Regions from separate parts of the Petralouisia sp. genome, predicted to be linked through region 2. Evidence: predicted binding sites of a transcription regulator. Region 2 holds the regulator's gene; the other holds the start of a gene.
What was found. The regulator HrcA, encoded in region 2, represses chaperone genes, less so after heat shock. The targets are predictions, from matches to a motif close to TGTTAGCACTCNNNNNNNNNGAGTGCTAACA.
Positions count from the first base shown of each region.

Region 1: a site for HrcA is predicted at 1,229-1,259, ahead of groES (co-chaperone GroES). Genes of this name have one in related genera too.

Region 1 is NZ_JBQIOP010000005.1:92,585-96,712, forward strand. Features, by position in the region: gene groL (chaperonin GroEL) at 1-804, opposite strand, end outside; gene groES (co-chaperone GroES) at 889-1,176, opposite strand; gene ACTO17_RS03500 (C-GCAxxG-C-C family protein) at 1,328-1,834, opposite strand; gene ACTO17_RS03505 (diguanylate cyclase domain-containing protein) at 1,893-3,293, opposite strand; gene ACTO17_RS03510 (hypothetical protein) at 3,533-4,128, opposite strand, start outside.
Region 2 is NZ_JBQIOP010000029.1:46,225-50,352, forward strand. Features, by position in the region: gene ACTO17_RS12495 (ABC transporter permease) at 1-695, shown strand, start outside; gene hrcA (heat-inducible transcriptional repressor HrcA) at 891-1,931, shown strand; gene grpE (nucleotide exchange factor GrpE) at 1,985-2,665, shown strand; gene dnaK (molecular chaperone DnaK) at 2,766-4,128, shown strand, end outside.

The DNA.
Region 1 (4,128 bases), on a different contig from region 2:
GGTTCCGCGGAGTTTGTTTACAATTAAAGTGGTAAGGGCTTCTCCCTCAATATCTTCTGCAATAATCAGAAGTCTTGCGCCGGACTGCACTACCTGCTCTAACAATGGAAGGATTTCCTGGATATTGCTGATTTTCTTATCGGTAATCAGAATATATGGATCGTCTAATACTGCTTCCATCTTATCCATATCGGTTGCCATATATGCGGAGATGTATCCCCGGTCAAACTGCATACCTTCTACCAGATCAAGCTCTGTCTGCATGGTCTTGGATTCTTCAATGGTAATAACGCCGTCATTGGAAACTTTCTCCATAGCGTCTGCCACCAGATTTCCAACTTCTTCGTCTCCTGCAGAAATTGCAGCTACTTTGGCAATCTGATCTTTGCCGTTTACTTTCTGGCTCATTGCTGCGATAGATTCAATGGCTTTCTCTGTCGCTTTCTTCATGCCCCGGCGCAGAACGATTGGATTAGCGCCTGCTTCCAGGTTCTTCATGCCTTCTTTGATCATTGCCTGAGCCAAAACGGTAGCTGTAGTGGTTCCGTCGCCTGCAACGTCATTGGTCTTGGTAGCTACTTCTTTTACAAGCTGAGCGCCCATATTTTCGAATGCGTCCTCCAGTTCGATTTCTTTCGCAATGGTTACGCCGTCGTTGGTAATCAGGGGAGCGCCGAAGGATTTATCCAGTACCACGTTCCTTCCCTTGGGTCCTAAAGTCACTCTTACGGTATTTGCTAATTTATCTACGCCAGCTTCCAATGCTGCTCTGGCTTCTGTGCCATATTTCAATTCCTTTGCCATGATAATTCGTCTCCTTTTCCAATCTGATTCTGATATCTTTTAACTACATCAAATTCCTGCTTCAGCGCTCTGGCTGCGCTTTTGTTATCCCTCTACAATTGCCAGGATATCATTCTGCTTCACAATGATGTATTCTTCTCCGTCAACCTTTACTTCGTTCCCTGCATATTTGGAATAGATTACCTTATCCCCTTCCTTCACCTGCATGGTAACTTCTTTTCCATCTACCATTCCACCAGGACCTACAGCTACTACTTTCGCTTCCTGCGGCTTCTCCTGTGCGCTTCCTGCCAGAATGATGCCGGATTTCGTAGTCTCTTCTGCTTCACACTGCTTTAACACAACTCTGTCTCCTAATGGTACTAATTTCATTACAATTCCTCCTTATTCAACTATCTCTTCTGCTTTCTGCATTTCTTTTAGTTATTAGCACTCATTTATATCGAGTGCTAATTGCTTATGTACATAATTTAGCACTCCCCTTTTTTTTTGTCAATATCCATTTTCATATTTTATAAAAAGTTTAGATTTTTATAAAATATGAAAATGGATGCTCCTTTATATACTGTGCCATAAATTCCGCTGCCATCCGCACTAATTTAGGACAGGGACGCTTCTTGTAGTACTCATCTGTCCGCAGTTTTGGCGCAGGAGCGTCTTTTTTCTGCTCCAGCCCCAGAAGCTCCCGGCAGACAATGGAACCGTTTTTCTCTTCAAATGCCTGGGCAAGCTGCTGGATTCTCTTATAGTGCTCCTTCTTGCCCTGGTAATCTTTCGGATCGTCATAGCCGTAGAGCATCCCCGCCACCAGAAACATTCCGCTGACCGCGCCGCAGACTTCCCTGAGCCTGCCCATTCCGCCGCCAAAGGAAGAACTGAGCTTTGCGGCTGTTTTTTCCTCCATACCGTGCAAATCAGAAAATGCCAGAACCACCGCCTGGGTGCAGTTGTATCCTTTCAGAAAATTTTCCTCTGCAATCTGTCCGTAATCCCGGCTGTTTCCTGTTTCTGTTGTTTTATTCTCTCCCATGCTCCTGTATTTATCCTCCTGTATGAATTTACTTTGGCCGAATTATTTTTATATTTTCCTATGCTCCTGAACCATCATCCGGCCTGTCCGCTTCCCATGCTTTTATTACATAGCAGGCCCGGCCGTTTTCTTTTGCCTGATACAGCATAATGTCTGTTTCTGACAATATCCGTTCCACACTCTGGGGAAACACAAACTGACAGGCGCCGATACTGCAGCTTACTTTTTTATCTGGAAGGATGGCTGCAATTACCTGAAGAAACTGTTTCAGACGGCACTCCAGCTCCTTCTGCTCCATGGAATGCTCAATGATAACGGCGAATTCATCTCCGCCGATTCTTCCCACTGTCCCGCTGCACCTGAATATACTCTGCAGGTGTCCCGCAATGTCTCTCAGAACCTTATCCCCTGCTGAATGTCCGAAGGTATCGTTAATTTCCTTAAAATAATCCACGTCTACAAACAAAAACCATCCCAGAGGCTTTTGCCCTTGGCAGTTCCCCTTCTGGACTTTCTCACAATGGTAAAGAAACATCCTTCTGCCCATTGCGCCGGTCAGTTCATCGATCTCTCCTTTATATTCCCGGTATAACATATATTTATACATGGAAATCAGTAAAATAACTGATATCACATTCAAAGACAGAGACGCCACCAAAAACTGTATCTGCAGATGCAGCAAATCTCCTGCAATTCCTGCAGAGACCGCTATGCCGTGCCTCTCCAGCATATAAGACTCCCTCTGGGAAAAATAAACTGCCGCAGAAACTGCCATGCAAAAAATGAAAAACTCAAAAACAGCAAAAAACAAATTCGCTTTCCCAGAGTTATAGGGATTATTTACAGACTGATCCATACCGGTTTTAATATCCTGCACCGTATGCCCCTGATAAACGGTCAGCAGCAGCGTAACTACACCCACGCAGATCGCTGCAAAAACCGCATCGTCCCAGTCATAGTGAAATGCAGAATAAAAGTGATATCCAAGTTCCGGAAACAGCAGCTCCAGTGCCGTATATACAATCAGTGAATGTATTTTCGGCGCAATCAGGGAAATCACGCCGCTCCATATCCGGTAGTGTTTCCTGCTTTTTGCAAATTGAAACACAATTCCCACAAGAAATCCAAACACTACCCTGGTTCCAACGCTCAGCAGCAAGCTGGACACCGGAGAACCGCTTAAAAATGGAGAAAATACTGCATCTGCCGGCATAACGTAAGATCCTGACGCTTTGTACATACTGGCGATTCCGAACACCAGCCCGAGAATCGAAGACGGTACAGGACCGAACAGGCATCCTGCCACCAGAATCGGAAGGTATGCGATAGTAATAGAAATGGGCGGTATATGAAGATACCCCAGAAAAGTAAAGGACATTAAAAGTTCAATGGCAATTAAAATCCAAAAACAATAACGATCAAAACAGGAATCACCCCACAGTTTTTTTGTTGCTTTCATCAAATATTCCTCTCTGTATACGTACCACTTTGCATTATTAACCATAACCCATCTATTTGAAAAAGTCAACATTTCCTGCCGAAATAAACCGCCTGTCCTTAAATTATTACTCCGGCGGTTAAATGTTGACGAATTTTAACCGCCGGAGTAATAACTTTATAAAAGAGCTGCCGCATTAAGAAGTAAACATACAAGAGACCATACCCTGTAACTGCATTTCTTAATGCGGCAGCCCGTTTTCACTGTACCGTTTGCCGTAATTCACGGCTGTTTGCTGTACCCCCCCCCCAGGATTTTTTCACCCTGCTCCCCATCGTTTGAAAGGGATGCTTCAGCTTGTACTTCAAATCTGACATCTCGCATTCCAGTTCTTCATTCTTCTTCATCAAACAGAGTGTTGAAGTTCCGAAAAGCTTCACCACATCTTCTATCATATCCAGATTTCTGGGGTTCCATTTTTCCCCCGCCTGATAAGTTTCCTCAAACAGTCTTTCTTCCCCCAGATATTCCCTGGCAATCCTGCGGTTTCCCTCTTTATATTCCGCCATAAATTCCTGAAACTCCTGTTCAGACATCATGCTGCTGTTCCTGTTTTCTCTGGACTGAAGAGAAAATTCCCTTAACCACATCCTGAACAAATCGTTGCTTTTCTGATCTAAATCCGGCAATCCGTTCAGTATCCGTTTAATCTCACTGCAGTTTTTGGTCAGGCTGACGTTTGACACCTCTTCCCGAATCTGGTATTCCTCTGAAAACTTTAATCCGATTGTCTGGATAAAATCTTTCTGAATCAGCCCTTCTGAAAACCTGCTTCTGTCATATCTTCTGACGATGA
Region 2 (4,128 bases):
GTAAAATTGGCGATGAAATCAGGATGAATCTGGGAGAACAGGAAGAGACTTATATTATTTCCGGTTTGACGCAGATTTCCAATAATCTGGGGAAGGACTGTCTTTTAACCCGGAAGGGGTATGAGCGGATGGGTGATCTTTCCGCATTGAGTTACTTTATCAACCTTACTGAAAGCACAGACACAGAGGACTTTAATAAAGAAGTGAGCAGGCGTATGGGCAGCAAGGTTATCCAGACACGGAATATTTCTGAGATTATCTATGGAATTTCAGCGGTATATGTTTCTCTGCTGACCGTGATTGTGGCTGCAGTTCTGCTGATCAGCCTTCTGATTACCGTGTTTGTGATGTACCTGCTGGTGCGGGCCATGCTCAGCAGTAAGAAGAGAGAATACGGCATTTTAAAATCACTGGGCTTTACCACCGCTCAGCTTATGGTTCAGACAGCCTTAAGTTTTATGCCTGCGGTAATCATTTCTTCTATTGCAGGTCTTATCATAAACAGCTTTTTGATCAATCCGCTGATGGCAGTGTTTTTACGGGACATTGGGATAGTCACCTGTACCTTCCGGATACCAGTGGGATTTATCGCGGCTGCAGGGGCGGGACTGGTGGTATTTGCCTTTGGGGCAGCCTGCCTGATGTCTCTGCGCATTAAAAAAATTGTGCCCAGATCCCTGTTGGTAAATGATTGATGGGAGCTGCTGCGTCATCTTTTGCAGAAATCCATCGGACGATTGGAGGATGTTGGTAATTATAAAGAAATTATTAAATCGGAAAAATACTATTGACAATAAAAAACGTTAGTGCTATTTTAAGTACATAGATGTTAGCACTCCTACAAGCTGAGTGCTAACAAAAGAAAAAGAACAGGGCGCAGGAGGTCAGGGATGCAGGAGCTGGATGAAAGAAAAAGAAAAATATTAAACGCAATCATCCGGAATTATCTGGATACCGGAGAGCCGGTAGGTTCCAGAACCATTTCCAAATATTCGGATCTGAACTTAAGCTCGGCCACCATACGCAATGAAATGTCGGATTTGGAAGAACTGGGATATATTTTACAGCCCCATACCTCCGCAGGCCGGATTCCTTCTGACCAGGGCTATCGGTTTTATGTAGACAATCTGATGCGGGAAAAGGATCAGGAAGTCACAGAGATGAAAGAGTTCATGATTGAACACACCGAGCGGATGGAGCAGGTATTGCAGCAGATGGCAAAGATGCTTGCGGCAAACACCAATTACACCGCCATGATTACTTCTCCTTCTTACCATAAGAATAAGGTGAAATTCCTGCAGCTGTCCCAGGTGGATGAAGAGCAGCTTCTGGCTGTGATTGTAATGGAAGGCAATCTGGTAAAGAATAAGATGATTTCCACCAGGGAAGCCTTAGATAATGAGACATTGCTGAAGCTGAATATCCTGTTAAACACCAGCTTGAACGGGCTGTCGGCAGAAGAAATCAACCTGGGCACCATTGCGAAGCTCAAAGAGCAGGCGGGCATTCACAGCAACATCGTCAGCGATGTGCTGGACGCGCTGGCAGGAGCCATTCAGGAGGATGAAGAACTGGAGATTTATACCAGCGGAACTACGAATATTTTAAAATATCCTGAATTAAGCGATTCCCAGAAGGCAAGGGAGCTTCTGGACGCTTTTGAAGAGAAGAAGCAGTTAGTCAGCCTGGTCAATGAAAGCCTGTCCTCGCATGAGGAAACCGGAATTCAGGTATATATCGGCTCAGAATCCCCCATCCAGAATATGAAGGACTGCAGTGTGGTAACGGCAACATACCAGTTGGGAGAAGGGATGACAGGCACCATCGGGATTATCGGCCCCAAGCGTATGGATTATGAAAATGTGATGGATAATCTGAAAACATTAAAAGTCCAGCTTGACGCTGTATTTCGTAAGCCGCGGAAAACATAGACAAAGACACATACCATATTCGAAAATTCTGAATAATAGAAAGGTGAGCAGATATGGCAGAACAGAAAGAAATGGAAACAATGGAAAGCCAGGAGACAGAAAACATGGAGCCGGAAGAGGCAATGGATACGCCGGGGACTCCCGACGGGGAATGCGAAGATGCCTGTCCGCCGGAAAATGAAGAAACAGAAGAGGCTTCGGGAGATGTTTCAGAGGAGGAATCCGAAGAAGAACAGACCTCCAAAGAGACGCAGGGAGAAGAGAAGAAAGGCTTTTTTAAGAAGAAAGAAAAGAAGAATAAGCAGGAAGAAAAAATTGCAGAGCTGACCGACCGGGTTCAGCGGCAGATGGCAGAATTTGACAATTTCCGCAAACGGACGGAGAAGGAAAAAACCCAGATGTTTGAAGTAGGGGCAAAAAGCGTCATTGAGAAGATTCTTCCGGTGGTGGACAATTTTGAACGGGGATTATCCGCTGTTCCCGAAGAAGCAAAGGAAGATCCCTTTGTACAGGGAATGGATAAGATATATAAGCAGTTAATGACAGAGTTAGAAAACCTGGAAGTAAAGCCCATTGAAGCGGTGGGGTCAGAGTTTAATCCGGAATTCCACAACGCAGTGATGCAGGTGGAAAGCGAAGAATACGAATCCGGAATTGTGGCCCAGGAGCTGCAGAAAGGGTATATGTACCGGGAGAGCGTGGTAAGGCACAGCATGGTGGCTGTGGTGCAGTAACAGCATAAATCCACGCGGTATTTCGCAATACGGCGCAGCCGTTTTTTATAATAAATTTAGCAGACAATGTAAAGTTTATATTTATGAGGAGGTCTCTATTATGAGCAAAATTATTGGTATCGACTTAGGAACAACAAATAGCTGTGTGGCAGTTATGGAAGGTGGTAAACCTGTGGTTATCGCCAATACAGAAGGAGCAAGGACAACACCGTCCGTTGTGGCGTTTACCAAAACAGGAGAAAGATTAGTGGGAGAGCCGGCAAAACGTCAGGCAGTGACCAACGCAGAAAAGACGATTTCTTCCATCAAGAGGGAAATGGGTACAGACCACAAGCGGTCTATTGATGAGAAGAATTATTCTCCCCAGGAAATTTCCGCAATGATTCTGCAGAAATTAAAAGCGGACGCAGAAAACTACCTGGGAGAAAAAGTAACAGATGCAGTTATTACCGTTCCGGCATATTTCAACGATGCACAGCGTCAGGCAACCAAGGATGCAGGTAAAATTGCAGGAATGGACGTAAAGCGTATTATCAACGAGCCTACAGCGGCAGCTCTTGCCTACGGCCTTGACAATGAAAAAGAACAGAAAATCATGGTATACGATTTAGGCGGCGGAACGTTCGACGTTTCCATTATTGAAATCGGAGAAGGCGTAATCGAAGTATTGTCCACATCCGGCGACAACCGTCTGGGCGGAGATGATTTCGACCAGAAGATTACAGATTATATGCTGGCAGAATTTAAGAAAACAGAAGGCATTGACCTTTCCAATGACAAGATGGCATTGCAGAGATTAAAAGAAGCGGCAGAGAAGGCGAAGAAAGAACTTTCTTCCGCAACCACAACCAACATTAACCTGCCCTTCATTACTGCAACCGCAGAAGGCCCGAAGCATTTCGACATGAACCTGACCAGAGCGAAATTTGACGAGCTGACCCATGATTTGGTAGAACGGACTGCAATTCCGGTGCAGAATGCGTTAAAGGACGCAGGACTTACCGCTTCTGAACTGGGGCAGGTATTACTGGTAGGCGGTTCCACACGTATCCCGGCTGTCCAGGATAAAGTAAAACAGATCACCGGCAAAGAGCCCAGCAAATCCCTGAATCCGGATGAATGCGTGGCATTGGGAGCTTCCATTCAGGGCGGTAAATTAGCCGGAGACGCAGGCGCAGGCGAAATCCTTCTTCTGGACGTAACTCCGCTGTCTCTGTCCATTGAGACTATGGGCGGCGTTGCAACCAGGCTGATTGAAAGAAATACAACGATTCCTACCAAGAAGAGCCAGATTTTCTCCACCGCAGCAGATAACCAGACCGCAGTTGACATCAACGTGGTACAGGGTGAGCGTCAGTTTGTAAGAGACAATAAATCCTTAGGCCAGTTCCGTTTGGATGGAATTCCGCCTGCAAGACGCGGCGTTCCTCAGATTGAAGTTACCTTTGACATTGACGCCAACG